2 regions of the Rhodomicrobium sp. genome follow, and region 2 is predicted to be linked to the other one. Evidence: predicted binding sites of a transcription regulator. Region 2 holds the regulator's gene; the other holds the start of a gene.
What was found. Region 2 encodes HrcA, which represses chaperone genes, less so after heat shock. Its sites were predicted from a motif close to GTTAGCACTCNCNNNNNGNGAGTGCTAAC; they were not measured.
Positions count from the first base shown of each region.

Region 1 (14,975 bases), on a different contig from region 2:
TCGCACGGAGCAGAGCAACGCCGCCGCCCGGCAGGAAGCCTTCTTCCACGGCCGCGCGGGTCGCGTTGAGGGCGTCGTCGACGCGGTCCTTCTTTTCCTTCACTTCGACTTCCGTCGCGCCGCCGACGCGGATCACCGCGACGCCGCCCGCGAGCTTCGCAAGACGCTCCTGGAGCTTCTCACGGTCGTAGTCGGAAGTGGTGTCTTCGATCTGGGCCTTGATCTGGTTGATGCGGGCCTCGATCTCCTTCTGGTCGCCGGAGCCATCGACGATGGTCGTGTCGTCCTTCGTGATGGTGATCTTCTTGGCGCGGCCGAGCATGGCAACGTTGACGTTCTCAAGCTTGATGCCGAGGTCTTCGGAGATGAGCTGGCCGCCGGTCAGAACGGCGATGTCCTGCAGCATGGCCTTGCGGCGGTCGCCGAAGCCAGGAGCCTTCACGGCCGCAACCTTGAGGCCGCCGCGCAGCTTGTTGACGACGAGCGTGGCCAGAGCCTCGCCTTCGACGTCTTCAGCGATGATCAGGAGCGGACGGGCCGACTGGACGACGGCTTCGAGAACCGGCAGCAGCGGCTGAAGATTGGAGAGCTTCTTCTCGTAGATCAGGATGAACGGATCGTCGAGATCGACGCGCATCTTCTCTGCGTCGGTGATGAAGTACGGCGAGATATAGCCGCGGTCGAACTGCATGCCTTCCACGACTTCGAGTTCGAAATCGAGCGACTTGCTCTCTTCAACCGTGATGACGCCTTCGTTGCCGACCTTCTCCATCGCTTCGGCGATCTTGGAGCCGACTTCGGCGTCGCCGTTCGCGGAGATCGTGCCGACCTGCGCGACTTCGGAGGAAGAGGTGACCTTCTTCGCCTTGCTCTGGAGATCCTTCACGACAGCTGCGACCGCGAGGTCGACGCCGCGCTTGAGGTCCATCGGGTTCGCGCCGGCGGCGACGGACTTCGCGCCTTCCTTCACGATGGCCTGAGCCAAAACGGTCGCGGTGGTCGTGCCGTCGCCAGCGATGTCGTTGGTCTTGGAAGCGACTTCGCGCACCATCTGCGCGCCCATGTTTTCGAACTTGTCTTCAAGCTCGATTTCCTTCGCGACGGTCACGCCGTCCTTCGTGATGCGCGGAGCGCCGAAGGACTTGTCGATCACGACGTTGCGGCCTTTCGGGCCGAGCGTAACTTTCACGGCGTCGGCGAGAATGTCCACGCCACGGAGCAGGCGATCACGGGCGTCCTGGCCAAAACGTACTTCTTTAGCAGCCATTGTTCATGACCCTTCGAATTGAGTGTGAAACTTGGGAATTAGAGAGGTATCGGCGTTTAGGATTTCTTCTTCTTGCCGCCGTCGTGACCCTCGAGGATGCCGAGGATGTCGCTTTCCTTCATGATCAGAAGGTCTTCGCCGTCGATCTTGACTTCGGTGCCGGACCACTTGCCGAACAGGACACGGTCGCCTTCCTTCACGTCGAGAGCAACGAGCTTGCCTTCTTCGTTACGGGCGCCGGGGCCAACGGCGATCACTTCGCCTTGCTGAGGCTTTTCCTTCGCCGTGTCCGGAATGATGATGCCGCCTTTGGTGCGCTCTTCTTCTTCGAGACGGCGCACGACGACGCGGTCATGCAGGGGCCGGAATTTCACTGACATGTGTATCCTCCTCAGACGACAAATCTGGATGGTGAATGTGTGGGTGCGGCATATTCGCTCGCGTTCACCCTGCCGAAGAGATAGAGCGGAACTGTTAGCACTGTCAAGTGGTGAGTGCCAATTTCGGCGAGAGGTCTTTAGCAGGCGTGAAGGATGATGAAGCGAATTTGACGAAATCTCGTCATAATAAAATTGCACTCGACGTGGCATGCCACACTGCGGCGCGTCGGGCCTTGTCCCGAGATTCAGGGGAGCATTTCAATGACCGATATTCTTGCAAAAAACGTTAATCCCGGCTCGGCGCAGCCTCCTCTCGCGGGAGATGGGGAGAAACCCAGGGAAGAAAAGAAGCGGCGCGCCGGAATCTGGCTCTGGATCCTCGCGGTCTTGCTGTTTCTCGCCGCTCTGGTCGAAGGCGCTATCCTTTACGCCGAGCGGGCGGCAAAAAAGGTGGAGGCCGCGCCTGCGCCACAACCCGTAGCGGCCGTTCCGCAACCGGTCTCTGACAAGAGTGCTCCCAAGGAAAGGGTCGAGAATGCGTATTTCTTCCGCATTGACGGCAAGGACGCGGAAGGGCGCTCGGCATCTTTCGATTATATCATCGTCACCAGCGACTATACCTGGGTCAAGGGAAGCACGGTCGAAGTCGTTTCCAACGATGTCGTGATCCCCGAAGAAGAAACCGCCGACCGCATCATCACGCCGAAGGTGAGGGAGTCGTTCGCCAGCGCGCTCGACCTGATCGCCGTTGGCCTGGCCTCCCGCGAAGGCGACCGCGAGGCGGAGGAAGCGCGCGCGCTTGCACGCGCTCAGACGGTTGCAGGATGGATTTCCAAGGTGACGGATGCCTCGATCCCGCTTTGGACGCTCAATCTGGGTCAATACGACAAGGAAGCCTGCAAGGCCAAAGAGGACGCGGACTCGAGCTATGAGCGGCCTGTTCTTCTCGCGAGCGTTCGCGCAAGGGCTGAGGGCGTGAACCTGACGGAAGCTTTCTCCGACGCTCTCAGCGGGCATGACAATCTGCCGAGCCGCGAATGCTACTCGCAATTCGATCTGGTCAAGATTCGCTGATGGACGATGGTCGGGTGGCTAGGCTGCCCGACCATCTATCCGCCTGGGGGATGCTCATTTTTCAACAGGTTGGCACGGCCGACGAGCGGCATGCGCGCCACCTTTCCCCAACCTTGCAGTCGCATTTTGCGATTCCATCTCGTCAGCAGCGAACGGGCTCGATATTTGCAAGCACTTAATGCTGCGTCGCCTGCCGACACTCTCCCACCAAGGTTCTTCATGGACTCCCTGCCGACGGCCATCGCCGGTCTCAAGACCTGGAAACTGGCGCTGATCGCCTTTATCGCCGGCGCGCTGTCTGTGCTTGCCATGGCGCCGTTTCATCTCTGGCCGGTGCTGTTCCTGACCTTCCCGTTGATGATCTGGGTGCTCGATGCCGTTGCGCTTCGCGAGGATGCGACGACGCGCCGTGAAGACTATCTGAAACGTCTCAAGAGCGCGGCGCTGCTCGGCTGGGCGTTCGGCTTCGGCTATTTTCTCGCGGGTATCTACTGGATCGGCTTCGCGTTCTACGTCGACGCGCAACGTTACGCGGTCCTGATGCCGTTCGCAGTTGCCGGACTTTGCGCGGCGCTCGGGCTGTTCTATGCGGTCGCGGGGGTTCTCGCGGCGGCGATGTGGCGACGCGGTTATGCGCGCATCATCGGGTTCGTTTTCGCTTTTTTCTGCGTGGAGGCCGCGCGGGGATATTTCTTCACCGGTTTTCCCTGGAACCTGTTCGGGCAGGCGCTTGCCGCTGACGATGCGCCGATGCAGATGGCGGCCTATATCGGCATTTACGGTCTGACGCTCGCCGCGCTTTTCATCTTCTCTGCGCCGGCAGCCTTTATCGCGGCCCCGGGGGCACGCTTCGACAGGCTTCCCGTCCCCGCTCTGGTCGCGGCCCTGACCCTCGCGGCGTTCTATGCGGTTGGCGCACAAAGGCTTCAGCAGAGCGTCGGTGACGTGCCTGGAGTGCGGATCCGCATCGTTCAGCCGAATATTCCGCAGCAGGAAAAGTGGAAACCGGAAAATCGCCGCTGGATCTTCGAGCGCGCGCTTCAGTTGAGCCGCAGCGGCACGTCCGGTGAAGACATCGCCGCGTTCACGCATGTCATCTGGCCTGAATCGTCCGTGCCGGTCCTTTTCGCCTTCAATGATCAGATATACAGCGACGAGGTGCGCGATGCGCTTTCAGCGCTCATTCCAGACGGGACTTCACTGATCATAGGCGCCGAACGTGCCGAGGGAAGCCGCGAACCGGACGGTCGTCCACGCTTCGATCGAGCTTTCAACAGCTTATTTTTGTTGGGGAAAGGGGCTGAGATCAGGGCTGTGTACGACAAGATCCACCTCGTCCCATTCGGTGAATATGTGCCCTTCAGGGACGTTCTGATGAAGGCGGGTTTTTCCGCTTTTTCCCATAGGTTGGACGGTTTTGAGGCGGGGTTGGGGCCGGCACGGCCAATCGAAACCCCGCAGGCGGCGCCTTTTCTGCCGCTGATCTGCTACGAGATTATTTTTCCGGGAAGAACGGGAAATCTGCCGGAAAGGCCGAAATGGCTGGTCAATATTACTAACGATGCGTGGTTTGGACAGTCCACCGGACCATATCAACACCTCCATCTGGCACGCATTCGCGCCGTGGAAGAAGGCTTGCCGGTTGTCAGGGTGGCCAATACCGGAATTTCGGCGGTCATCGACCCTTTTGGCCGCATTTTGGACAAAATAGATTTGGGTAAAGCTGGGACAATTGACCACAGCTTGCCCCATGCATTACCGATAACCTGTTATCAAAAAACGAGGATGCAGTCGTTTATTGCGTTATTTTTCTTCACGCTTCAATTTTATCTGGCTATGGTCGCTCTCGCAAAAGTCAGATGATTCTTAATTCCGGAACTCACTGAGGATTCTTGCGGTTAAGAGAAGAACGCCTTGGCGATGTCTCCAAAACGATCCGTTAGCAGATAAGAAGAAGCTTGACGGCTCGTTCACGCATAACTACAACTTTTAGGTAGTGGGAATAGGTCATACGGCTGAGTGCGCACAACTTAAAGATGGCGGAGAGAGATGGGGCGGAATATGGGCATGGTCGAGTCTTCGGTGTCAATATTGGCCGATAATGACGAGATATATGAAACCGCAGGGCGCAAGCCGAATCCGGTGGATATTCATGTCGGCAGCCGCGTGCGATATCGTCGCATGATCATCGGCATGAGTCAGGAGAAGCTGGGTGAGAAAATGAATCTCACTTTCCAGCAGATTCAGAAATACGAAAAGGGAACGAACCGGATCGGCGCAAGCCGCCTCTTCCAGCTTTCGAAAATTCTGGAAGTGCCGGTTGGCTATTTCTTTGAAGACGCATTTTCTCATGGCACGCCGGCAAGCGCAAATCACGGCCTTCATGAGCCCGAGCAAGAGGGCTTTCTTCTCGATTTTCTCAACTCTCGCGAAGGTCTCGAACTAAACAAGGCGTTTGCCAAAATACAGGATCCGAAGGTGCGGCGCCGCGTCATAGATCTCGTAAGGGCCTTGTCAGAGGAAAAGCCGGACGCTAAGGAAGGCCAGCCGGGGATTGGGAACGATCTCGGCTAGCATGGTGAGTTGCCATGCATTCCAGGCAAATCTTGCAAGGATTGGAACGAGGCAGTGTCTCGCAATAGCTATCATTTCACAAGCGAATCGGTATCCGAGGGGCACCCTGACAAGGTCTGCGACCAGATCTCGGACGCGATTGTCGATCTTTACCTCGCCGCCGATCCGCATTCGCGGGTGGCATTGGAGACTCTCGCGACCACGAACCGAGTCGTTCTGGCGGGCGAAGTCCGTGGGCCGTCTTCCGTCACGAGCGACAAGCTGATCGAGACGGCGCGCAACGTGATCCGCGACATCGGCTACGAGCAGGAGGGATTCGACTGGCGGACCGCCGATATCGTCTCCTACGTGCACGCTCAATCCGCTGATATCGCCCAGGGCGTCGACGCTGCGGGCAACAAGGACGAGGGCGCCGGCGATCAGGGTATCATGTTCGGCTTCGCGACGCGCGAAACCGAAAGCTACATGCCCGCGCCGATCTATTATTCGCATCGCATCCTGTACGAGATTTCGAAGCTGCGCCGGTCCGGGCAGCTTCCAGAACTTGGCCCCGACGCCAAGAGCCAGGTTTCTCTGTACTATGAAAACGGCAAGCCGGTGCGCGCGACCTCTGTCGTCGTTTCGACGCAGCACGCCGAAGACGCGACACAGGAGCGTATTCGCGAAATCGTCGGCAACATCGTGGCCGAGGTGCTGCCGCAAGGCTGGTTCCCGCCGAAGGAAGAGTTCTACGTTAACCCGACGGGACGCTTCGTGATCGGTGGCCCCGATGGCGATACCGGTCTTACCGGCCGCAAGATCATCGTGGACACCTACGGCGGTGCAGCCCCGCACGGCGGCGGCGCGTTCTCCGGCAAGGATCCGACGAAGGTCGATCGCTCTGCTGCTTACGCGGCGCGCTGGGTGGCGAAGAATATCGTCGCGGCGGGTCTTGCCGACAAGTGCACGCTTCAGCTTTCCTACGCCATCGGCGTGGCGAAGCCGCTGTCCATCTACACCGACCTTCATGGGACGGGCAGCGTGGACGAAAGCAAGCTTGAAGCCGTAATCGCCGAGATCGTGGACCTCAGCCCCCGTGGCATCCGCGAGCGCCTGCAACTCAGCCGCCCGATTTATCAGCGGACTGCCAGTTACGGCCACTTCGGTCGCACGCCGACCGATGACGGTGGCTTCTCTTGGGAGCGGCTGGACCTCGTCGACGCGCTGAAAGACGCGCTGAGCTGAGCGTGACGAAAGGCGAGACTGCGCCGTGCGGGAATGCCGACGGCGCAGCATATTCCTCCGAAAGACGGCTTCGATCATTTGGCCGCAGAAAGGGCAGAACGCTCTCTCTGCGGCAATCATCGTTGCTTGCCGACGCGCTGCAAAGCCGCTCGATCGACGTCAGCGCACCGCTGGACGCCGTCGCTCTGAAACGGCTTTTTCCCGACAGCGTGCGGGACATCTGGCTCGAAATCGGCTTTGGCGGCGGCGAGCATCTCGTCTGGCAGGTCGCCAACAATCCACATGTCGGGATGATCGGCGCCGAACCCTACCTGAATGGCGTCGTGGCGGCGATGGATGCCCTCGTCGCGCGCGAGCTTTCCGAACGCGTCCGTTTATACGCGGACGATGTGCTTGCCCTGCTTCAGGCGCTGCCGCCGGAAAGTCTGGCACGCGCCTTCATGTTGTTCCCCGACCCGTGGCCCAAAAAGCGCCATCGCGAGCGGCGGCTGTTTTCCGCGCACCTTCTCGATGAACTCGCGCCCCTGCTGCGGCCGGGCGCCGAATTCCGTTTTGCCTCCGACATCGATGATTACGCCGAGGCTGCCATCGAAGCTGCGCGCCTCCATCCCGCTTTCGACATCGCGCAGGTTTTCACGACCGAGAACCGCGATACGCTGCCTGACTGGCCCGTGACGCGCTACGAGCAGAAGGCCCGGCGAGAGGGGCGCGGCGCGACGTTTCTTGTGCTTCAGCGCGTGATCGAGCCGTCAAGGGCCTGAAGACGGGCGTTCCCAACGTTTCCTTATAATGGGAAGACCTCGCATGGGCGACGTATCGTTCCTGTGATGCGCATTCGCGTCCGGCGGCTGGCCTGCATGGGGCGCGTCGGGCACTCCGATAGAAAGGGCTTCTCGAACGGTTGTGCGCGCAACAGCGCCTGCAATGCTCGGCGGACTGCGTGCGGCTGGACGCAGAGCCCTTTGCCTCCGCATCTTGCTAAGCCCCAGGCAAACAGCCGCGCTGCGCGCCTCGCGATTTTGGCGTCCGAACAGTCGGCGGCGGACTCAAATCAGCCCACAGCTTGTCCCCCGCTTGTCAACAGGGAATTATCGCTCGCGCAGGGCTTTTGAACAAGATCAACACAACATATAGCGCCACCGTCAACATCACCCCCAAGCATTTGTGCGATGTTGCGGCGAAGTGACAGCCATACGCGTGCGAATCGACTACGTTCGGACGTGTCGCTGCGGGGAGCGCCCTTCCAAGGAGGGCGCGGCGGCATTTCATCCTCAGTCGGCTCAAGTCTTCCAATTCAGGTTGTTTCAGCCACCCGATTTCCGGGTGCGCTGGCGTGCGCCCTTTTGTCAGAGGTGCGCTCTATGTGCGTCTTCGAGTTCTGCGTCCCAAACATCACTTTGAACAAAGCGGGCAGGCGCAATGATGCGCCGGGCAGGAGAATCCATGCGGATCGAACGGCGATTCACTACGAGCGGGCAGTCTCCCTACGAGACGATTCGGTTCCGTCAGGCGACGAGCGAACTGAAAAATCCGGATGGAAAAATGATTTTCCAGCTCGAAGGCTTCTTCGTGCCGGAACAGTGGAGCCAGGTGGCCGCCGATATCATCGCGCAGAAATATTTCCGCAAGGCCGGCGTGCCCGCGCGCCTGAAGCGCATCGAGGAAAACAGCGTTCCCTCGTGGCTGTGGCGCTCCGTGCCCGACCTGCAGGCGCTTGCCGAACTGCCCGAGGCAGAGCGCTATGGTCCCGAAAAGGACGCGCGTCAGGTGTTCGACCGCATGGTGGGCGCGTGGACATACTGGGGCTGGAAGGGGGGCTATTTCTCGTCGGAGGAGGACGCCCGCACGTTCCACGACGAGCTTTGCTATATGCTCGCGATGCAGATGGCCGCGCCGAACAGCCCGCAATGGTTCAACACCGGCCTGCATTGGGCCTACGGCATCGACGGCCCCGGCCAGGGTCACTATTACGTGGATTTCCAGACGGGCGAACTCGTGCGCTCCGAAAGCGCCTATGAGCACCCGCAGCCGCATGCCTGCTTCATCCAGTCCGTCGAAGACGATCTCGTCAACGAAAACGGCATCATGGATTTGTGGGTACGCGAGGCGCGCCTTTTCAAATACGGCTCCGGCACCGGCTCGAACTTCTCGAAGCTTCGCAGCGAAGGTGAGCGCCTTTCCGGCGGCGGCAAGTCTTCCGGCCTGATGAGCTTCCTCAAGATCGGCGACAAGGCGGCGGGGGCGATCAAGTCCGGCGGCACGACGCGCCGCGCCGCAAAAATGGTGATCGTCGACGCCGACCACCCGGACATCGAGACGTTCATCAACTGGAAGGTGCTCGAAGAGCAGAAGGTGGCGGCGCTCGTCGCCGGTTCGAAGGCGTGCGCCAAGCACCTCGCGGCCATCATGCGCGCCTGCGTGAATTGCGAGGGCCACGGCGAAGACTGCTTCGACCCGTCCAAGAATGTGGCGCTTAAGCGCGAGATCAAGGCGGCGCGCGCCGCCTTCGTGCCCGATGCCTACATCCAGCGCGTCATCCACTTCGCGCGGCAGGGCTTCAAGTCCATCGAGTTTCCGAGCTTCGACACGGATTGGGAAGGCGAAGCGTATCGCACCGTCGGCGGCCAGAATTCGAACAACACGGTTCGTGTGGACGATGCGTTCCTGCGCGCCGTGGAAGTCGACGGCGATTGGAACCTGACATCCCGCACGACGGGCAAGGCCGCGAAGACGCTGAAGGCACGCGCGTTGATGGATCAGATCTCGGAAGCGGCATGGGCCAGCGCCGATCCGGGGATCCAGTTCCACACCACGATCAACGACTGGCACACCTGCCCTGCGAGCGGCCCGATCCGCGCGTCCAATCCGTGCTCCGAATACATGTTCCTTGACGACACGGCCTGCAATCTCGCGTCGCTGAACCTGCTCTCGTTCCGCCCGCAGGCCGCCGACGGCCGCCTTGTCGATACCGAAGCCTTCGCGCATGCCTGCCGCTTGTGGACGGTGGTGCTCGAAATCTCCGTGACGATGGCGCAGTTCCCCTCGAAGGAAATCGCGCAGCGCTCGTTCGACTTCCGCACTCTCGGCCTCGGCTATGCGAACCTCGGCGGCCTCCTCATGGTCTCCGGTCTCGGCTACGACTCGGACGAAGGTCGGGCGCTCGCGGCGGCGGTTTCGGCGTTGATGACCGGCGTCAGCTACGCTACCTCGGCCGAGATGGCGCAGGAACTCGGCGCGTTCGCCGGTTACGGCACGAACGCCGCCCATATGCTGCGCGTGATGAAGAACCATCGCCGCGCGGCCTATGGGCGTGACAACGGCTACGAGATGCTTTCCACGAATCCCGTGCCGCTGAAAGACGACGTCTGCCCGCAGACCGATCTCGTCACGGTGGCCCGCGAAGTGTGGGACGATGTGATCTCGCTCGGGCAGAAGCACGGTTTCCGCAACGCGCAGGTGTCGGTCATCGCGCCGACGGGCACGATCGGCCTCGTGATGGACTGCGACACGACGGGCATCGAGCCAGACTTCGCTCTCGTGAAGTTCAAGAAGCTTGCCGGCGGCGGCTATTTCAAGATCATCAACCGCGCCGTGCCGGAAGCGCTGCGGAACCTCGGCTACACGCAGACGCAGATCGACGCGATCATTGCCTATGCGGTCGGACGCGGCACGCTCGCCACGGCACCCCACATCAACCACAAGACGCTCGCGGCGAAGGGCTTCACGCCGGAGAAGATCGCCGCCGTCGAGGCGGGCCTCGCGAGCGCCTTCGACATCAAGTTCGTCTTTAACAAGTGGACGCTCGGCGACGATTTCTGCAAGGGCGTGCTGAAGCTCACCGACGAGCAGATGGACGCGCCCGGCTTCGACCTGCTGGCAGCGATCGGCTTCCCGAGGGCGGAGATCGATGCGGCGAACGAGTATGTTTGCGGCACCATGACCCTCGAAGGCGCTCCGGCCATCAAGCCTGAGCATCTGCCCGTGTTCGATTGCGCGAACCCGTGCGGAAAAAAGGGCAAGCGCGCGCTGTCGTGGCAGAGTCACATCCGCATGATGGCGGCGGCGCAGCCGTTCATCTCCGGCGCGATCTCGAAGACGATCAACATGCCGAACTCGGCCAGCATCGCCGATTGCCGCGAAGCCTACATGCTGTCGTGGAAACTGGCGCTGAAGGCCAATGCGCTCTATCGCGACGGGTCGAAGCTTTCGCAGCCGCTGTCCGCGCAGCTTCTCACCGACAACGACGCGGATGCCGAGGACGCGGCCGAAGCGCTGGCCGCCGCGCCGCAGGGCCGTCGCGCGCAGATCGTTGCCGAGCGCATCGTCGAGCGCATCATCGAGCGCGTCCGCACGAAGGTCGAGCGCGAGAAGCTGCCGAACCGGCGCAAGGGCTACACGCAGAAAGCCGTGGTCGGCGGTCACAAGGTGTACCTGCGCACCGGCGAGTTCGAGGACGGACGCCTCGGCGAAATCTTCATCGACATGCACAAGGAAGGCGCCGCGTTCCGCAGCCTGATGAACAACTTCGCCATCGCGATCAGCCTCGGCCTGCAATATGGCGTGCCGCTCGACGAGTTTGTGGAGGCGTTCACCTTCACGCGCTTTGAGCCGGCGGGCTTCGTGCAGGGCAACGAGGCGATCAAGAACGCGACGTCGATCCTCGATTACATCTTCCGCGAACTCGCCGTGTCCTATCTCGGCCGCAACGACCTCGCCCATGTCGACCCGGCACAGATCGGCGCGACGGTGATGGGTGGCGGCGTCGCGGACGACAGGCCGGGGCAGAAGGCCGCCGCGGCGGCTGCCACCAATCCGGTGATCTATGCGGATCGCTATGTGTCGAAGGGTCTCACACGCGGACTTCACCACAAAGTTGTCATAGTTCAGGATCAGCCTAAGAATGAGCGAATCGGTGGCGCCGGTTCGTATGAAACAAATGGCGCCCTCGCTTATGCCTTGCGTCCGGAAGACGAAGACAAGTCTCCGCTGGGCTCTCTCGATGTAAACGCGCGCGATGGGGCAAGTGCCGCGTTGAACCATTCCCATCAGACGGTACCGCTCGCAGCAAGGCCCGGTAAGGCCGACTTGCTCGCGGAAGCGCGCGCGAAGGGTTACGAGGGCGAAGCCTGCGGCACATGCGGCAACTTCACTCTCGTTCGCAACGGAACTTGTCTGAAGTGCGATACCTGCGGCGGCACAACGGGATGCTCATAAGGCTGCCATAGCGTTCGGAGGATTTGCGCGGACCCTCGCGCAAACCTCGGGATGATCGCCTCGGACTTAGCCAAGGGCTGACGCAACGATGGCGCTCTGGACGATCACCCAACCGCAAGACCACGATATCTATACGATCGTGTATCTCCTGAAAGATGCGCTGAAATCAGCAATCAGCGATGCATGGTTCTTCGAGCGAACCGCGCTTCCCAAAGCTGACGTCAAAGGAGCCGGGCACGCGGAAATCGCCGCCCGGCTCGGTCGTTTCCGCGAAGGATGCAAGACCTTCCAGGAACGCGAAGCGCTGATGCTCATGAAGATCATGCGCGCGCGCAACTGGGCTTCGGAACTGCGCAAGATCGCGCCCGATTTCCAGGACGAGATCGAACAGATGCTTGAGGCCACATCCGCTTGCGAGGCGTTGCAGGCTGAGTTCGTCCGCGACGCGCAGCGCATGTTCAATGGCGGCGGTTCGCTCTCGCGCTTCCTGTCGCTGCGTCAGCCAGACCCGCGCAGCGTGCACCAGCCGGTCCATGGCGGATCCTATCTCGTGGGCGGTCGCACCGCGCTGTTCGAATTGCGCACGGCGTGCGAGGTGTTCCTGGCGCAGATCGACGACGTGTTTTTCTCCTCCCGCACCGAAGAGATGGCAGACCTTCTGCCCGAACCCGCGCCCGTGCCCGTCGGCTATCTCGAAGCGCCGAAGCACGCCGCTCCCCTTTCCATGCCGATTCTCATCGACGACGTGCCGCAGGGAAATAGCGATAAATCGCCGGTCCATTGAACAAGGCGGGACTCTATTCGTTTCGGGAGACTGATTAGCGGCACGACGCTGTAGACCGGAAGGGTGCGAAGCGGCTTTCCGATAGACGCGACGGCCTGACAAAAAGCTGGAGCGCGCTTTTGATGCAATCAAAGCGGGCCGCTCCAGCCCCGCTCCGTCACCGCCCGCCGAAAATCGCGGAGCCGACGCGCACGAGCGTCGCGCCCTCCGCGATGGCGGCCTCGAAGTCGCCGCTCATGCCCATGCTGAGTTCGAGCAGCCCCAGTTCCTTCCGCAGCGCCGCCATCTTCTCGAAATAGGGCACCGGATCGTCGTCGAACGGCGGGATGCACATCAGCCCCGCGACGGAAAGGCCGAACTCGCGCTCGCACTGGCGTACAAATGCGGCGGCGTCATCCGGCGCGACGCCCGCTTTCTGCGGCTCCTCTCCGATATTGACCTGCACGAACAGCTTCGGGGCGCGTCCCTGCTTCTGAATCTCATGCGCCAGCGCCGCCGCGAGCTTCGGCCGGTCGACCGTCTCGATGCAATCGAAGAACGTCACCGCCTCGCGCGCCTTGTTCGTCTGGATCGGGCCGATGACATGCAGCTCCGCGCGCGGATATTCCTCGCGCAGCGGCGGCCATTTCCGCATGGCTTCCTGAATGCGGTTTTCGCCGAAGAGAACGTGACCTTGCCGGAGAACCGGCCGGATATGCTCTGCGTCGAAGGTTTTCGTCACCGCCACGAGCTTCACGGAAGCCGGATCGCGCCCCGCGTTCTGCGCCGCGCGCCATACGCGCTCGCGGATCGAAAGATAAGCGTCTTCAACGGCGCTGGAATTGAACGGTTGATCGTCTGTGCTCATGTCATGCGCTTCTCTTGACCGAGGCTCCCTTTCAACTTCATATCACGCAAACCTTTTTTGCCGCGCTTTCGCGCGAGGAACATGACCCATGGCACAGGAACGCTACAACGCCCCGGAGCGTGAGAAACATTGGCAGCGGATTTGGGAAGAGCAACAGACTTTTCTCACGTCCACCGATCGCTCAAGACCCAAATATTACGTGCTTGAGATGTTCCCCTACCCGTCCGGGCGCATCCATGTGGGGCATGTCCGCAATTACACGATGGGCGATGTCGTGGCGCGCTACAAGCGCGCGCGGGGCTTCAACGTGCTGCATCCCTTCGGCTGGGATGCGTTCGGCCTCCCGGCGGAAAACGCCGCAATCCAGAAGGGCATCAACCCGCGCGAATGGACCTACGACAACATCGAAGCCATGCGCACACAGCTGAAGCGCATCGGCCTTTCGCTCGACTGGACGCGCGAATTCGCCACCTGCGACCCCGAATATTACCACCAGCAGCAGCGCATCTTTCAGGCCTTCTACAAGAAGGGCCTCGTCTACCGGAAGAAGAGCAAGGTGAACTGGGACCCGGTCGATCACACCGTGCTCGCGAACGAGCAGGTGATCGACGGCCGCGGCTGGCGCTCCGGCGCGCTCGTCGAGCAGAAGGAGCTGGCGCAGTGGTTCTTCAAGATCACGCATTACGCCGATGACCTGCTTGACGGCCTCGATACGCTCGACAAGTGGCCCGACAAGGTGCGGCTCATGCAGAGGAACTGGATCGGCAAGAGCCAGGGCCTGCTCATGCGTTTCAGCCTCTCGGGCAAAGGCCTGCCTGCGGGACACGAAACGGTGCAGGTGTTCACCACGCGGCCCGACACCCTCTTCGGCGCGAGTTTTGTCGGCATTTCGCCCGAGCATCCGCTCGCGAGGGAGCTGGCGAAGACCGATCCGAAGCTCGTCGAATTCATCGAGGATTGCCGTCGCATCGGCACCGCGCAGGAGGATATCGACCGCGCGGAAAAGAAGGGCTACGACACGGGGCTCTTCGCCGCGCATCCGTTCGATGAGGGCGTCAAGCTGCCGGTCTATGTGGCGAACTTCATCCTGATGGACTACGGCACGGGCGCGATCTTCGGCTGCCCCGCGCACGATCAGCGCGACCTCGATTTCGCGCGGAAATATAACCTCACGGTGAAAGCCGTCGTCATTCCGGAAGATACCGATCCGGCCGAGTTCAAGGTCGGCGACGAAGCCTATACGGGTCCGGGCCTGCTGCAAAATTCCTCTTTCCTCAACGGTCTGACCGTGGATGCCGCGAAGGAAGAAGTTGCGGACCGCCTCGCGAAGCGCGGCATAGGCGAGAAGAAGACCACCTTCCGCCTGCGCGATTGGGGTGTGTCGCGTCAGCGCTACTGGGGCTGTCCGATCCCCGTCATCCATTGCGAAAAATGCGGTGTCGTGCCGGTGCCGGACAAGTATCTGCCGGTGCGTCTCCCGGATGACGTGTCGTTCGACAAGCCCGGCAATCCGCTGGATCATCACCCCACGTGGAAGCATGTCGAATGCCCGACCTGCGGAGGCAAGGCGACGCGCGAAACGGATACGTTCGACACCTTCGTGGATAGCTC
Region 1 covers NZ_JASGFR010000005.1:96,628-111,602, forward strand. Annotated here, with positions in the region: gene groL (chaperonin GroEL) at 1-1,267, opposite strand, end outside; gene groES (co-chaperone GroES) at 1,324-1,641, opposite strand; gene QM659_RS03585 (hypothetical protein) at 1,909-2,721, shown strand; gene lnt (apolipoprotein N-acyltransferase) at 2,941-4,584, shown strand; gene QM659_RS03595 (helix-turn-helix domain-containing protein) at 4,789-5,295, shown strand; gene metK (methionine adenosyltransferase) at 5,350-6,519, shown strand; gene trmB (tRNA (guanine(46)-N(7))-methyltransferase TrmB) at 6,642-7,280, shown strand; gene QM659_RS03610 (vitamin B12-dependent ribonucleotide reductase) at 7,963-11,733, shown strand; gene QM659_RS03615 (hypothetical protein) at 11,822-12,517, shown strand; gene QM659_RS03620 (YggS family pyridoxal phosphate-dependent enzyme) at 12,675-13,364, opposite strand; gene leuS (leucine--tRNA ligase) at 13,453-14,975, shown strand, end outside.
Region 1: groES (co-chaperone GroES) is a predicted target of HrcA. The motif match lies at 1,741-1,769, and genes of this name have one in related genera.

Region 2 (14,975 bases):
CTCAGGAGCGGCTCCGCCACAAGGTCGGATATCGCCGCCGCCCCGGCACCGGCACGAACCGCCGCACACACGGCTTCGTTCGATGGCAGTTCCATTGCCACCTTGAGAGACGTGGCCTCCACGCCAAGCCCCCGCAAAGCATCCAGAAAGATCGCGCGCGTGCCGGAGCCTGGCTCACGCATCACCCACGGACCTTGCATCAGTTCTTCCGCGGCCACGTTTCGACCGCTCCATTCGTGCCGGGGACTGACGACGACCACCAGCCTGTCACCCTTCACAGCCTTCAGCCGCAAGGCCGGATTGTCGATGTTGCCTTCCGCAAAGCCGATATCGGCAAATCCCTCGCTCACAGCCGCAGCCACCTCTTCCGTATTACCGATTGCAAGCTGGACCGAGACCCCTGGATACGCCACGCGAAAGCGGTGGAGTAACGGCGGCAGCCAGTAATTCGCAATGGTCTGGCTTGCAAACAATGACAAGGTGCCCGCCATGCACCCTGCAAGATCGTGCAGCACGCGTTCTGCTGCGGCGCTTCGCGCCAGCACTGCGCGCGCCTCGGAGAGGAAAAGACGCCCCGCGTCCGTCAGTTCGATGCGCCGTCCGATGCGATGGAAAAGCCGGGTATCATAGCGGGCCTCCAGCGCCGCGATGGCCGCGCTTGCCGCAGACTGGGTGATATGAATCGCCTCGGCTGCGCGCGTCATGTGCTCCCGCTCGGCCACGGCGACGAAAATGCGTAATTGCTCAAGTGTCATGTCAATGCCGCCGCTTTCCGTTGCCGGGCCATTGTATGGTGCTCCCGGAAACAGATACAGCGGCAACGGGGAACGAGGCTCAACCTCGCCTGTTAACTCTCCAAAATGCCGCTCGCGCGGTGAATCCAAGGAGAAATTTATGAAACGTTTCCTGATCGCCGTTGCGGCGGTAACCGCCACAATGTGTGCGGTTGCGCCCGGCGCAGACGCTCAGCAGCTCGAACGCGGCGTGCGCAATATGAGCGCTGAATCGTTTGCTCAGAACCTCGGCTCCGGCAACCAGTTCGAAATCCAATCCAGCATGATCGCGCTGCAAAAATCGAACAATGAGGCGGTGAAACAGTTTGCGCACAAGATGGTGGAGGATCATCAAGCGGCCGACCAAAAGCTGAAAGATACCTTGAAAGCGGCAAATCTCCCCGTTCCTTCCGTGGTCGTCGATGTGACGCACATGCAGAAGCTCGATAATCTGAAAGTGGCCGACATCGATTTCGATCGGCACTACATTCAGGCACAGCGCGAAGCGCATCGAGACACGGTAAAGCTTCTGGAAAATTACATACAGCGCGGCGACAACGCGCAATTGAAGCAGTTTGCGACCAATCTGCTGCCGACGATCAAGCATCATCTCGAAATGGCCGACACTCTGAGGCCCAGGGAGTCCGCGCGACGCTAGAGCCGGCCGTTGCCGCGCGAAAGACGCCACGCCACGAACAGGAAAAAGCCGCTCTCCGCGGCTTTTTCTATGCGCCGGAAGCCTTGCGTGCGATCAGTTGTTGAAAGCTGAAGCCGGATGTCTTGCCTTGGGGGGCGGGCATCGAGAGGGTAGCACTGACGGAAAGGGATTCGCGCCATGACCTCGCATCCATCCTATCGCCAATCGATCGAAGGCAGTCTCTCCACGAAGATCGGAGACGCCGGGTTGAGCCGGGGGCGCCTTACGCAGTGGCTGACGCTGCTCACGCCGCGTTTCAAGGCCCTTGAGGAGGCCGCTCAGGCCGACAGTTTCGCGCATTTCCGCATCCTGAAGGACACCGCCGACATCGAGGAAACCCGCGCGGCCTACGACAAGCTCGCTGCGGGCGCGGAAACCGTCGTTATTCTCGGCACGGGCGGTTCGAGCCTCGGCGGCCAGGCGCTTGCGCAGGTCGGCGGCTGGGGCATCCCCGGCGACGATGGCGATGCGGCGGGCAAATTGCCCGAGCTTCGCTTCTGCGACAACCTCGACTCGCGCTCCTTCACCCGCGGCCTTCTAAGCCTCGACATTCCCAAGACGCGCTTCATCGCGATCTCTAAATCAGGCACCACGGGCGAGACGCTGTCGCAGGTGCTGATCGCGTTCAAATTCATCGAGGATGCGGGCCACGCCGCGCTCATCCCGCAGATCTTCCTCGGCGTGACGGAGCCCGCGAAGCCGGGCGTCGCGAACGGCCTGCGCGAGCTTTTCTCCGCGCGCGGCATCCCGCTTCTGCCGCACCCGACCGACATCGGCGGGCGCTATTCGGCGTTCTCGGTCGTCGGCCTTCTGCCCGCGCTCGCGCGCGGTCTCGACGTGGCTGCCTTCCGCGCCGGTGCGCTCGACGTCGTGAAACAGCTCTCCGCCGCCACCATGCCGGAAGACCATCCCGCCGCTGTCGGCGCGGCGCTGTCCATCGGCCTCGCGAAGGATCTCGGCGTCACGAACTCCGTGCTCATGCCCTATTCGGACCGGCTCGAACGTTTCAGCGCGTGGTATGTGCAGCTCTGGGCCGAAAGCCTCGGCAAGAACGGAGAGGGCACGACCCCCATCGGCACGCTCGGCCCGGTGGATCAGCATAGCCAGCTTCAGCTCTTCATGGACGGCCCCGCGACGCACCTCATGACCATCGTGCGCGTAGCCGAGGCGGAAGGCGCGGATCGCGGCCTCACCATTCCGGCGGCACTCGCTGCCGAGGCGGGCGCGCCCTATCTCGCGGAAAAGAGCATAGGCGATCTCGTTGCCGCGCAGCAGAAGGCCATCGTCGACGCGCTCATCGAGGCAAAACGCCCTGTGCGCACCATCGACGTGCCGAAGCTCGACGAGCGGGCGCTCGGCGCGCTGATGATGCACTTCTTCATCGAGACGATCCTCGCAGGCGACCTCCTCGGCGTCGATCCGTTCGACCAGCCCGCCGTGGAACTCGCCAAGAAGCTCACGCGGCAATATCTCGCCGCCTGACAGGTCCGATGCACGGGGACGAAGGGTGACGATCCGCGAACTGAGCCAGGTCGAAATCAATCGCATCGCCGCGGGCGAGGTGATCGAGCGGCCGGCCAGCGCGGTGAAGGAGCTTGTCGAGAACGCCATCGACGCGGGCGCCACCGCCATCGAGGTGATTGCCGAGAATGGTGGGCTGTCGCTGATCCGCGTCTCCGACGACGGCGTCGGCATGGACGAGGCGGATCTCGCGCTGTGTGTTCGGCGCCACGCCACGTCGAAGCTGCCGACCGGCGATCTCATGGCGATCCGCACGCTCGGCTTTCGCGGCGAGGCGCTGCCGTCGCTCGGCTCGGTCGGCACGCTCTCCATCGTGACGCGCCCGCGCCCGTCGACGCGCGGCCATGAAATCGAAGTGCGCGCCGGGCAAACTTCGCCCGTACGCCCCGCCGCCGCGCGCCCCGGCACGTGCGTCGAGGTGCGCGACCTGTTCGCAGCCACACCCGCGCGCCTCAAATTCATGAAGTCGGAGCGCGCCGAAAACGCCGCCATCTCCGATGTCGTGAAGCGGCTCGCGCTCGCCTGCCCGCATGTCGGCTTTTCGCTGACGGTGGGCGAACGCGCTTCGCTTCAGCTCGCGCGCGCCGCCGAAGGGGATGAAAACGCGGTCCGCGCCCGTCTCGCGCGCATCATGGGACGCGAATTTGGCGAGGACGCCGAGCCGGTGCACCTCGAACGCGACGGACTGGCGCTGACGGGCTACGCCGGGAGGCCGACGCTCAACCGGCCCGACGCATCGCTGCAATATGTGTTCGTGAACGGCAGGCCGGTGAAGGATCGGCTGCTGTTTTCGGCCATTCGCGGCGCGTATGTGGATGTGGTGCCGCGCGGACGCTTTCCGCTGGCGGTGCTGTTCCTCAGCGTGCGCGTCGAGGATGTCGACGTGAACGTGCATCCGGCGAAGGCGGAGGTGCGGTTCCGCGAGGCGAGCCTCGTGCGCGCGCTCGTCGTCTCGGCGCTGCACGACGCGCTGCGGCGCGCGGGCGCGATGGCGGCGCGGCCAACCGGCGTGCTGACACCCGCTTCCTCTGCGCCGGAGCCGGTGCAATATCGCGCGCCGCTGCGCACCTGGCCGCAAACGCCGTTCTCCCCGGCATATCAGCAGCCGATAGCGGCGCCTCGGGGTGGCTTGGCTGAAGCCGCACTTGCGTTCGATGCCGAAGAGGCAAGCCGGTCATTCGCTGACGGAGCCGCGCGCGAAGCCTCGACCCCTGAACCAGACAATGCGAATTACGAACGCCTCGGCGTGGCGCGGGCGCAACTCCATAACACCTACATCCTCTCCGAGACGCCGCAGGGCGTGATCCTCATAGACCAGCACGCGGCGCATGAGCGTATCGTCTATGAGAAGCTCAAGGCAGCGCTTCTCGGCGGCCGGATCGCGCGGCAATTGCTGCTCATCCCCGAGATCGTGGAGATGTCTGAAGACGATGCCGCGCTCGTCGCCGAGCACGCGGAGGTGATCGCGGGAAGCGGCCTCGCGCTGGAGAGCTTCGGGCCGGGCGCGGTCATCGTTCGCGAAGTGCCCGCGCTTCTCGGGCAATGCGATTTGCAGACGCTCGTCCGGGACCTCGCCCTCGAACTCAAGGACAATGCGAACACGGTCGAGACGCGGCTTCACGCGATCTGCGCGACCATGGCCTGTCACGGAAGCGTCCGCGCCGGCCGCCCGATGCGGCCGGACGAGATGAATGCGCTTCTGCGCGAGATGGAAACCACGCCGAACGCAGCGCAGTGCAATCACGGTCGCCCGACCTATGTCGAGCTGTCGCGCGGCGACCTCGAACGGCTGTTCGAGCGGCGTTAGCGCCCGTCAAATCTGATCGAATCGCAGGTCCGGCTGCAAAGAGGCCGTCGCGCTTCGCGGGCCGCGATCAGCACGCGATTTGCCTCTTCGGTTGGCCGTTTTCGAACACGACCCGATTGAAGCTTGTGCACACGCAATCAAATCGATGGGAAACGCGGTCGCTGGCGCTGCGGGTGTGTTCTATAGCCGCGCGTGGCATTTGACGAAGGGCCAGCGTGACCTTAGATTTAGCAGGTTTGGAACAAGGACGCGAAGCATGTCGAAGCGGCAAGAGTTGCGCGCGCCCGCCCTCGAATTGAGTCAGGCAAACGGGCTGCGCGAATTGAATGAGCGCTACCGGGAAATCTTCCGGAGCATCGTTGAAACCTATCTCGAAACGGGCGAGCCTGTCGGATCGCGCCATCTGTCGCGCCAGCTGCCCATGACGCTGTCGCCCGCATCCGTGCGCAACGTGATGTCGGATCTTGAGGCTCAGGGGCTGATTTACGCGCCGCATGTCAGCGCGGGCCGCATTCCGACGCAGACGGGCTTGCGTCTGTTCGTCGACGGCCTGCTCGAAGTCGGCAGCATTGAGGAAACCGAGCGCGAGCAGCTCGAACGGCAGCTGTTGCGCGACTATCATCGTGAGCACGCGGTGACCTCTGAAGTTCTGGCCGAGGCAGGCGATCTTCTCTCGGGCCTTTCGCGCTGCGCGGGCGTGGTCCTTGCCGAGAAGCAGGTGAGCCGCCTCAAGCACATCGAATTTGTCAGCCTCGACTCGAAACGCGCGCTGCTTGTGCTGGCGGGCGACGACGGGAGCGTCGAAAACCGCGTGCTGAATTTGCCCGAGGGTCTGCCGCCGCAAGCGCTGGTCGAGGCGACGAACTATCTCAACGCGAAGATCCGCGGCGTGACGCTGCCCGAGGCGCGCGAAAAGATCGAAGGCGAACTCAAGGCGAGACAGGCAGAACTCGACGCGCTGACAGCGAAGCTGGTGCGGTCCGGCCTCGCGCAATGGTCCGGCGGCCGCGAGGACAATCGCAGCCTGATCGTGCGCGGACAGTCCCGCTTGCTGAACGATCTTCGCGCGGTGGAAGACCTCGAACGCATCCGCCTTCTTTTCGAGGATCTCGAATCGCAAAAGGCGCTGATCCATCTGCTCGACCTTGCGGAAAAGGCCGATGGCGTCCGCATTTTTATCGGTTCCGAGAATAATTTGTTCTCCCTGTCCGGATCTTCCCTGATCGTCGCACCTTTCCAGGATCATGAGCGCAAGATCGTGGGCGTTCTCGGCGTCATCGGTCCCACGCGGCTCAATTACGGCCGCATTATCCCCATGGTTGACTTTACGGCCAAGCTCGTCAGCCGCGTGCTCGCTTGATTATCCCGGCGAAACCGCCGATATAGCTTCAAAAATCGGCGCATCGCAGGTCGAGGATTGCGGCTGATCCTCATCGTAACGGAAACGGCAAAATACCATGAACGATACCCCGGACGGGCCCTCGGACGCGAACGGGCCGGAAAATAACGATTCTCTTGGCCGCGACCAGAACCCGCAAGCCACCGAAGAGCAAGTGAAGGCGCTGGCGCAGATGCTGGCCGAGGCGAGGGCCGAAAACGCGGATCTGCGCGACCGCCACCTGCGCGTCGTCGCCGAGATGGAAAACTACCGCAGGCGCAGCGAGCGCGAAAAGGCGGAAACCGCGAAATACGCCTCGTCCGAGTTTGGCAAGGATGCCATCGTCATCGCCGACAATCTTCGCCGGGCTATCGAAGCCGCGCAGAAGGAAGCGACGGACCAGACTCCGGCTCTCAACACGCTGCTTCAGGGCGTGGAAGTGACGGAACGCGAGCTTCTCAAGGTTTTCGAGCGCCACGGCATCACGCGCTTCGAGCCGCTCGGCGAAAAATTCGATCCGCATACATCGGAGGCGATGATCAAGGTGGACGTGCCCAACGTGCCCGCCGACGTTGTCGTGCAGGTGCTGCAAGCAGGCTACAAGATCGGGGAGCGGGTGCTGCGCCCTGCGGCCGTGATCGTCGCCAAGGGCGGCACGCCGGTCAAGCCGGAGCCTCCCCAGACCGAACATTCGGCTGAGCCCGCCGGCGAGGCGCCTTCAGCCGTGCATGCGGGGGCGCATCATGACCATAACGCCGTCGAGCCCGCGCACGAACACGATCCCGATGTTTTTCGCGATCCGACCGGCGCGCCCCTGCGGCGCGACAGGCACGGCGGCGAGAAGCGCTCGTCGTCCGTTACACAACCCGTGACGGAGAACAGCGGCCCGGCGGGCGTGGACGACCTTATTTCATCCTTCGGAAAGCGCCTCGAAAACGGAAACTGACACCGCGAGGCGCTGCCTCGCCCCGACGAACCGGCAAGGCGCGGCGATCAATCCGCGCCTTTTCCTTGTGCGGCGACCGCCAGAGCATCGCGCAGACGGCCGCCCGAGCGTTCGAGCAGCGCGCGGGCCTCGTCGAGCGCACATCCTTGAAGGACAAGTACCGCAAGCTTGATGTTGCCGCCGGTTTGCGAAAGCGCTCCCCGCACGGCGCCCAAGTCCTTGCCGGTTAGATGCACGAGCATCTTTTCGCGACGCCCGACAAGCTTCGCGTTCACGGCCTGCACCTCGACCATCAGCCCTTCGTAAACGCGGCCGAGCCGGATCATCACCAGCGACGAAAGCACAGCGAGCGTGACGCGTTGCGCGGTGCCCGCGTTCATGCGTGTCGACCCGGCGATGGGCTCCGACCCGGTTTCAAGACAGATCGGGCAATCGGCTTCGGCCAGCAGCGGCGTGTCGGGATTGTTCGCGATACCCACCGCAAGCGCGCCGAGCTTTTTCGCCTCGCGCAGCGCCGACAGCGTGAACGGCGTCTTGCCGCTGGCGGCAACCGCGACCAGCACATCGTTCGCGCAAATGCCATGCTCGACGCGGATGAGTTCGGCGGCGCGGTGGGTCTCGTCCTCCGCTCCTTCCACGGCCTGCACCATGGCCTCGTCGCCGCCCGCGAGCAGCAACACGAGCCGGTCCTTCGGCCAACTGAAGGTTGGCATGAGTTCCGCGCCGTCCTGCACAGCGAGGCGGCCGGACGTGCCCGCGCCCGCATAAACGAGCCGCCCTCCGCTGGCGAGGCGTTTCTCCATCGCAAGCACCGCGTGGAGGATGTCGCGCCGCGCCGCGCGCACGGCGGCGACCGCGGCAAGCTGGCCCTCGATCATCGCGTCGAGCGCATCGAGCGGCTCCCAGACATCGATACCGGAGAAGCGAGGGGATGGCCGTTCAGTATCCATAACAACCGAAAACGCGTTCAAGTGGCGCTGGACTTTGCATCATGCAACCTTAAATAAGCATGCGTAACAAGGGCATAAAGAGTGAACGTCGAAGTGTTGTTTCTCGCGGTGGACGGCGGCGGCACGAAATGTCTGGCGCGCCTCGCCGACGCGAAAGGCCAGACGCTGGGCGAAGGGCGCTCCGGTCCGGCAAATGTCCGGCGTGGCCTTCCGCAGGCATTCGCGGCCGTCATGGAGGCCACGGCTCAATGTTTCGAGCAAGCGGCGCTCGCGCCCGATTACCGCCGCGTCGTCGCCTGTCTCGCGCTTGCGGGAGCGGGCGAGCCGGACATGCAGGCCGAACTGTCCCGCTCCGCTCACCCCTTCAAGGCCGCGATTTTTACCACGGATTCGCATGCGGCTTGCGTCGGTGCACATCGTGGCGAGGATGGGGGGGTCATCATCGCCGGAACCGGCAGCATCGGTGAAGCCATCGTGCGCGGCGGGCGTCATCGCGTCGGCGGCTGGGGTTTCCCGGTCTCCGACGAAGGCAGCGGCGCATGGCTCGGCCTCGAAACCGTGCGGCGCACGCTTTGGGCGCTGGATGGCCGGGCGTCGGCATCACCCCTGCTCGATGAGGCGGCGAACCGCTTCGGCCATGACCCGAACGCCATCACGCGTTGGGCAAGCGAGGCCGCGCCCGCCGATTTCGGGACGTTCGCGCCGCTCGTATTCCGGCATGCCGGAGAGGGAGATACGGTCGCACGGAAACTTGTTACTTCGGCGGCGGGCCACGTGGAACGAATTGCCGAGGCGCTGCTTGTTTCAGGTGCGAGGAGGCTCGCTCTCATGGGCGGTCTCGCGCAGCCCTTCGAGCCGTGGCTGTCTGAGAACATGAAGCGATCGCTGGTTCGCCCCGCCGGCGATGCACTGGACGGCGGGCTGCAACTCGCTCGAAATTCGGTTTCGGGCAGGAGGATTCATGAAACATCCTGAGGCGCCCGACGTGCGCATGGCGCAGGAAATCCGGGAAGCACCGCATGCGGTGAGCCGCCAGCGCGATGCGCTCGCCCGGCCCGTAGAGGAGCTTGCCGCGCGGCTGAGGCGGAAGCCGCCCCGGGTGATCGTCACCTGCGCGCGCGGCAGTTCGGCCCACGCCGCCACCTTCGGCAAGCACCTGTTCGAGCGGTATCTGGGCATTCCCGTAGCTGCCGCCGCGCCGAGCATCGCGAGCGTCTACGGCGGCGAACTGAAGCTGAAGGATCAGCTCTTCCTCGCGATCTCGCAATCGGGAAGCAGCGCCGACATCGTCGCCATGACCGAGGCGGCGCAACGCTCAGGCGCGCTGGCGGTGGCAATCGTCAACGACACCGAGAGCGCGCTCGCCCGCGTAAGCGACATCGTGCTCCCCATGAGCGCCGGGCCGGAACTCTCGGTCGCCGCAACGAAAACCTTTGTCACGACGCTGGCGGCATTGGTTCGTCTTGCCGCGGCATGGAACGGACATTCGGCGCTCGATGCGGCCGTCGCCCGTCTGCCGGAACGTCTCGCCGCCGCTTCCGATCTGGACTGGAGCGCGGCGCTTCCCGCGCTGGCAGGCGCGCCGAGCCTCGTCACCATCGGGCGCGGGCCGACGCTTGCCATCGCCCGCGAGGCCGCGCTGAAGCTCAAGGAAACGGCCAACCTTCACGCTGAAGCCTTCAGCGGCGCCGAATTTCTGCACGGGCCGGTGGCGCTCGTCTCGCCTGAATATCCGATCCTGATGTTCAACCCGACGGATGAAGCCGCCCCCGGAATGGAAAAGCTCGCCGCCGACCTGCGCGGCAAGGGCACCGCGCTTTTCGCAACCGGCACCGCGGATGACGAAAATTTAATCGCCCTGCCGCCGGATCAACCCGAGACCGACGCGGTTTGCCTCATCCAGAGCTTCTACATGATGGCCGTCCGGCTCGCGGAGCGTCTCGGAACCGACGTGGACCGCCCCCGCCATCTCCGCAAAATCACAAGCACACGATAATGCTTCGCAAACGATACGCCATAGCTGCTTCCGTTATCTTCGATGGCTCGGAAGTTCACAAGGATCGCGCGGTCTTCATGCGAGGCGGGCGCATCCTGGACATCATGCACCCCGGAAATCTGCCCCACGGGGTGCCCGTGCGGGCTCTGCCGGAAGGTGCCTGGCTTGCTCCGGGCTTCATCGATTCGCAGGTGAACGGCGGCGGAGACGTGCTCCTGAACGACGAGCCGGGCGCCGGGGCAATGGCCGCCATCGCGGCGGCGCACCGGAAATACGGGACGACGGGCGTCATGCCGACGCTCATCACGGACGCCCGCCAGAAGATGGTCGATGCGCTCGAAGCCGTAGACCGCGCGGCCACGCTCAATCCGGGCGTGCTCGGGCTTCACCTCGAAGGACCGTTCATCTCGCCGGAAAAGCCGGGCATCCACTGCCGCGACTACATTCGCGAGCCGACGGCTGAGGATCTGGACCTCCTGACCGCGCCGCGCGAGACGGCGACGCTCGTCACACTCGCCCCGGAGCGCGTCGGGGCCGGGGTGATCGCCCGGCTCGCCGACGCGGGCGTGCGTGTCTCGCTCGGCCATTCGATGGCGACCTACGAGCAAACGAAGGCGGCGCTGGATGAAGGGCTGTCCGGCTTCACTCATCTTTTCAATGCGATGCGCCCTCTCGGTGCCCGCGATCCCGGCCCCGTGGCTGCGGCGCTCGAAGCGCCGAACGCATTTTTCGGCATGATCGCGGACGGCGAGCACGTCGCGCCTGCCATGCTGCGGCTCGCGCTTCGCGGTGCCGCGCATCCGATGCTCGTCACCGACGCTATGCCGCCCGTGGGTGGAAAAGAGACGAGTTTCTCGCTGAACGGACAGGACATCACGCTCAAGGACGGTCGCCTCACCAATGCGGCGGGCACGCTGGCGGGATCGGCGCTCGATATGGCGTCGGCGGTGCGGAACGCGGTGGAGATGCTCGGTACGCCTCTGACGGACGCGCTTCGCTTTGCGTCGACCGAACCGGCTGCATTCCTCGGCTTCGGCGACCGGTTGGGCCGCATTTCGCCTGACTTCCGCGCCGATCTCGTCGCGTTCGATCCGAACGACATGAAAATCCATGAGACGTGGGTGGATGGCCGCTCGACGGACATGCCGACACCCAACCCGCCAGCGTGACTTCTATTCGCTGACGCGGGGAAGCTCGTGCGCCAGTGCGTCGAGCATGTCGCTGACGGTGGCCTCGCTCGTGTTGAGGGTGAGCGAGATTCGCAGCCGTGCGGTCTTTTCCGGCACCGTCGGAGGCCGGATGGCGCGGATGTCGTAGCCGTAGCTGCGCATCGCTGCCGCAAGCGCCGTTGCGCGCGTGTCCGCCCCGACGATGACGGGCACGATCTGCGAGCCGCTGCCCTCAATCCCGCAGCGCTGCTTGAGGGCGGCGTTTGCGAAGGCGATCAGCCGTGTCAGCTTCTCCCGCCTTTCCGGCTCTTCCTTGCACAGGCGCAGCGCGGCGCGGACGGCGGCGGCGATCAGCGGCGACGGCGCGGTCGAGAAAATGAACGGTCGCGAGCAGTTGACCAGATAATTGCGGAGCGTGCGCGACAGGCACACGAGCGCGCCAGCCGAGCCGAGCGCCTTGCCGCAGGTGTGGAGCGAGACGACGTTCTCCCGGCCTTCGAGATGCGCGCCGAGGCCGGCGCCATCCGGTCCGAAGACGCCTGTCGCGTGCGCCTCGTCGATGACGAGCACGCCTTCGTTCCGCTCCGCGATAGCGGCGAGGTCGTCGAGCGGGGCGCGGTCGCCATCCATGCTGTAGAGGCTTTCGACCGCGATCCAGGCGCGCCCCTTGCCGCCCCCCGCCCGCCACGCGCGGATGCGATCTTCCACCGCGTTCGCGTCGTTATGCGCGGCTTTTGCGATTTCAGCCTTGCCCGCACGCATGCCGTCATGCGCGCTTGCATGGATCAGCGCATCGTAAACCACAAGGTCGCCGCGTTTGGGCAACGCCGCGAAGATCGCGTAATTCGCCTGAAAGCCGTTCGAGAAGAACAGCGCGCTTTCCGCGCCGAAGAACTTCGCCGCGTCGGCTTCGAGACTCTCATGTTCGGAGTAATTGCCGCGAAGAAGCCGCGACCCGCCCGCGCCGATGGCTATGCCGCGTTCGAGCGCGGCAAGCACGGCATCCTTCAGTTCATGCGATTCAGCCAGGCCCAGATAATCGTTTGACGTGAAATCGTAGCCGGACGGAAGGGTGAGCTGGCGAAGCCGCCCCCGCTCCTCCAACCGCGCCAGCGCGTCTTCATAGGGCCGCAGCATGAACCGTTTCCCGGCCAGCGCACGTTTCGGTGCGATCCTCTCGTTTCAGGTCCATCGGCGACAGGCCGAGCTTTGCAAACAGTTGCGCGTCCGAGCCTTCTTCCGTGTTCTCCGTGGTGAGCAGCGTGTCGCCCATGAAGATCGAGTTCGCGCCCGCAAAGAAGCACAGCGCCTGCGTTTCGTCGCTCATTTCCGCGCGGCCAGCCGAAAGCCGGACCATGGAGCGAGGCATCATGATGCGCGCGAGCGCTATCGTGCGAACGAAGGCGATCGGATCGACGGGCGGCACGTTTTCGAGCGGCGTTCCCTCGACGGGCACGAGCTGGTTGATCGGCACGCTCTCGGGTGGCTGCGGCAGGTTCGCAAGCGTAACGAGCATGTCGAAGCGGTCTTCCGGTTCCTCGCCCATGCCGAGAATGCCGCCGCAGCAGATCTTGATGCCCGCCGCGCGCACGCGGTCCAGCGTCTCAAGCCGATCCGCGAAGGTGCGCGTCGTTATGATTTCCTTGTAATAGCGCTCGGACGTATCGATGTTGTGGTTGTAATAGTCGAGCCCGACCGCGGCGAGGCGCTTCGCATGCGCGTCCGACAACATGCCGAGCGTCATGCAGGTTTCCATGCCGAGCGCCTTCACGCCCGTCACCATGGCGCAGATCATGTCGAGATCGCGCTCCTTCGGACTGCGGAAAGCCGCGCCCATGCAGTAGCGCGACGCACCCGCCGCCTTCGCCTTGCGCGCCTCTTCGATGACGCGCTCGACCTCCATGAGCTTCTCTGCCGAAAGCCCGGTCTTGTGATGCGCCGACTGGTTGCAGTAGGCGCAATCCTCGGGGCATCCGCCCGTCTTGATCGACAGAAGGCGACTTATCTGGACCTTGTTCGGCTCGAAATAGCGGCGGTGCAGGCTGTGAGCCTGAAAGATGAGATCGTTGAACGGCTGGTCGTAAATTTCCTGCGCTTGCGAGCGCGTCCAATCGTGCCGTTCGTCACTGGTGCGGGACACTTGAGGCGAACCCCCTTTTTTGAATTCCCGGCGTTTGTAGCCCTCCTGACCGTCCCGCGCAACAAACCGGGATGACGCGCCGCGCGATCAGGACGCGATCTTGACGGGAACCGTCTCGGCGAAGCGTTGCTTCGACACGCGCTTGTCGAAAACGACGCGCTTGGCGGGAAAGCGAATGGAGACCTCGGTACCTTCGCCGGGCGTGCTGTCGACCGTGAGCGTGCCGCCGTGCAGTTCGGTCAGCCGAACCGCGAGCGGAAGGCCGAGCCCCGCTCCCTCATAGCGGCGAGACAGTCCGTTTTCCACTTGCCGGAACAGCTCAAGCGCCTGCCGGATTTCGTCGCAGCTCATGCCGATGCCGGTGTCGCGGATCTTGATGCAAAGGCCTCCATCCCATTCGGGTGTCGCGGAAACCACAACGCGGCCGCCTTGAGCCGTAAACTTGATGGCGTTTGAAAGGAGGTTGACGAGGATCTGCTTCAGCTTGCCCTTGTCGCCCCTCAGCACGACGCCCAGATTGCGGGCGGGCGCGGCAAGGAGGACGCCTCCCGCCAGCGCCTGATTTTGCACAGCCAGAAGGCTGCGCTGAATGAGCGTGTCGAGGTCGATCTCATCCTCGTGCAGTTCGAGCTTGCCCGCCTCGATGCGGGTCACGTCGAGAATGTCGTTGACGATGTTGAGAAGGTGCGTGCCCGACTTGTGGATGTCGGCAGCATAGGACGCGTAGCGGTCGATATCGTTGCCGATCATCTTGTCGCGAATGATCTCCGAGAAGCCGAGGATGGCGTTCAGCGGCGTTCGCAGCTCGTGGCTCATATTCGCGAGAAAGGCCGATTTCGCTTCGTTCGCCTGTTCCGCGCGCCTTTTCGCGGCGACGAGTTCCGCATTGGTCCTGCGGAGCTTCACGCGTTCGTTCGCCAGTTCCTCGCTGATGGAAAGAAGCGCGGCGTGCTCCATCCGCACCTTGTCGCTTTCGCGGTCGAGGGCGCCTTCCTGGGCGACGCGCTTGTTGATCTCACGATTGAGCATGATCGCCATGAAGAACGGGAGGCACAGCGCCGCAAGGCCGAGGCCGACGAAAGTAAGCTCCTGTCGGCGCGCCGGCGCCAGAACCTCATCACGGCCGACCCCGGATACGATGGTCAGCGGAAGATCCGGAAACTTGCGAAAATGCTGGATGCGAACGACACCGTCAGGGGAGCCGTTTCCCACAAAGTAGCCGGTCCGCACGTCTGCCGAATGGGAGATAACATCAAGCGTCTCGGGGCTGAGCGGGGGAAAGGAGATGTCGAGGCCACCGGCTTTCGTATATCGCGCCAAACGCACGCCGTCGGCGCGGATGAGGCTGATGGCCGTCGTTTCGCCCATATGGATCTTGCGATGCAGCGTTGTGAGAAGACTTGGTGTCAGAGACGCAACCACCACGCCCGCAAATTTGCCATTCTTCTCAAGCCGCAGCGATAACGGGATGACGGCTCTTTCGGACAGTCTGCCGCGGACTGGGGCACCGATATAAAGGTCCGCATCGCCGTCTTTCTGCACTCGAAAATAGTCGCGGTCTGCCAAACTCGGCTCGACCTGACTGCGGGGAACGGTCG
Region 2 covers NZ_JASGFR010000020.1:15,828-30,802, reverse strand. Annotated here, with positions in the region: gene QM659_RS09730 (LysR substrate-binding domain-containing protein) at 1-755, opposite strand, end outside; gene QM659_RS09725 (DUF4142 domain-containing protein) at 760-1,431, shown strand; gene QM659_RS09720 (glucose-6-phosphate isomerase) at 1,609-2,952, shown strand; gene mutL (DNA mismatch repair endonuclease MutL) at 2,978-4,798, shown strand; gene hrcA (heat-inducible transcriptional repressor HrcA) at 5,055-6,158, shown strand; gene grpE (nucleotide exchange factor GrpE) at 6,256-7,122, shown strand; gene QM659_RS09700 (N-acetylmuramic acid 6-phosphate etherase) at 7,170-8,072, opposite strand; gene QM659_RS09695 (BadF/BadG/BcrA/BcrD ATPase family protein) at 8,154-9,047, shown strand; gene QM659_RS09690 (SIS domain-containing protein) at 9,034-10,068, shown strand; gene nagA (N-acetylglucosamine-6-phosphate deacetylase) at 10,068-11,237, shown strand; gene QM659_RS09680 (8-amino-7-oxononanoate synthase) at 11,241-12,374, opposite strand; gene bioB (biotin synthase BioB) at 12,358-13,377, opposite strand; gene QM659_RS09670 (ATP-binding protein) at 13,465-14,975, opposite strand, start outside.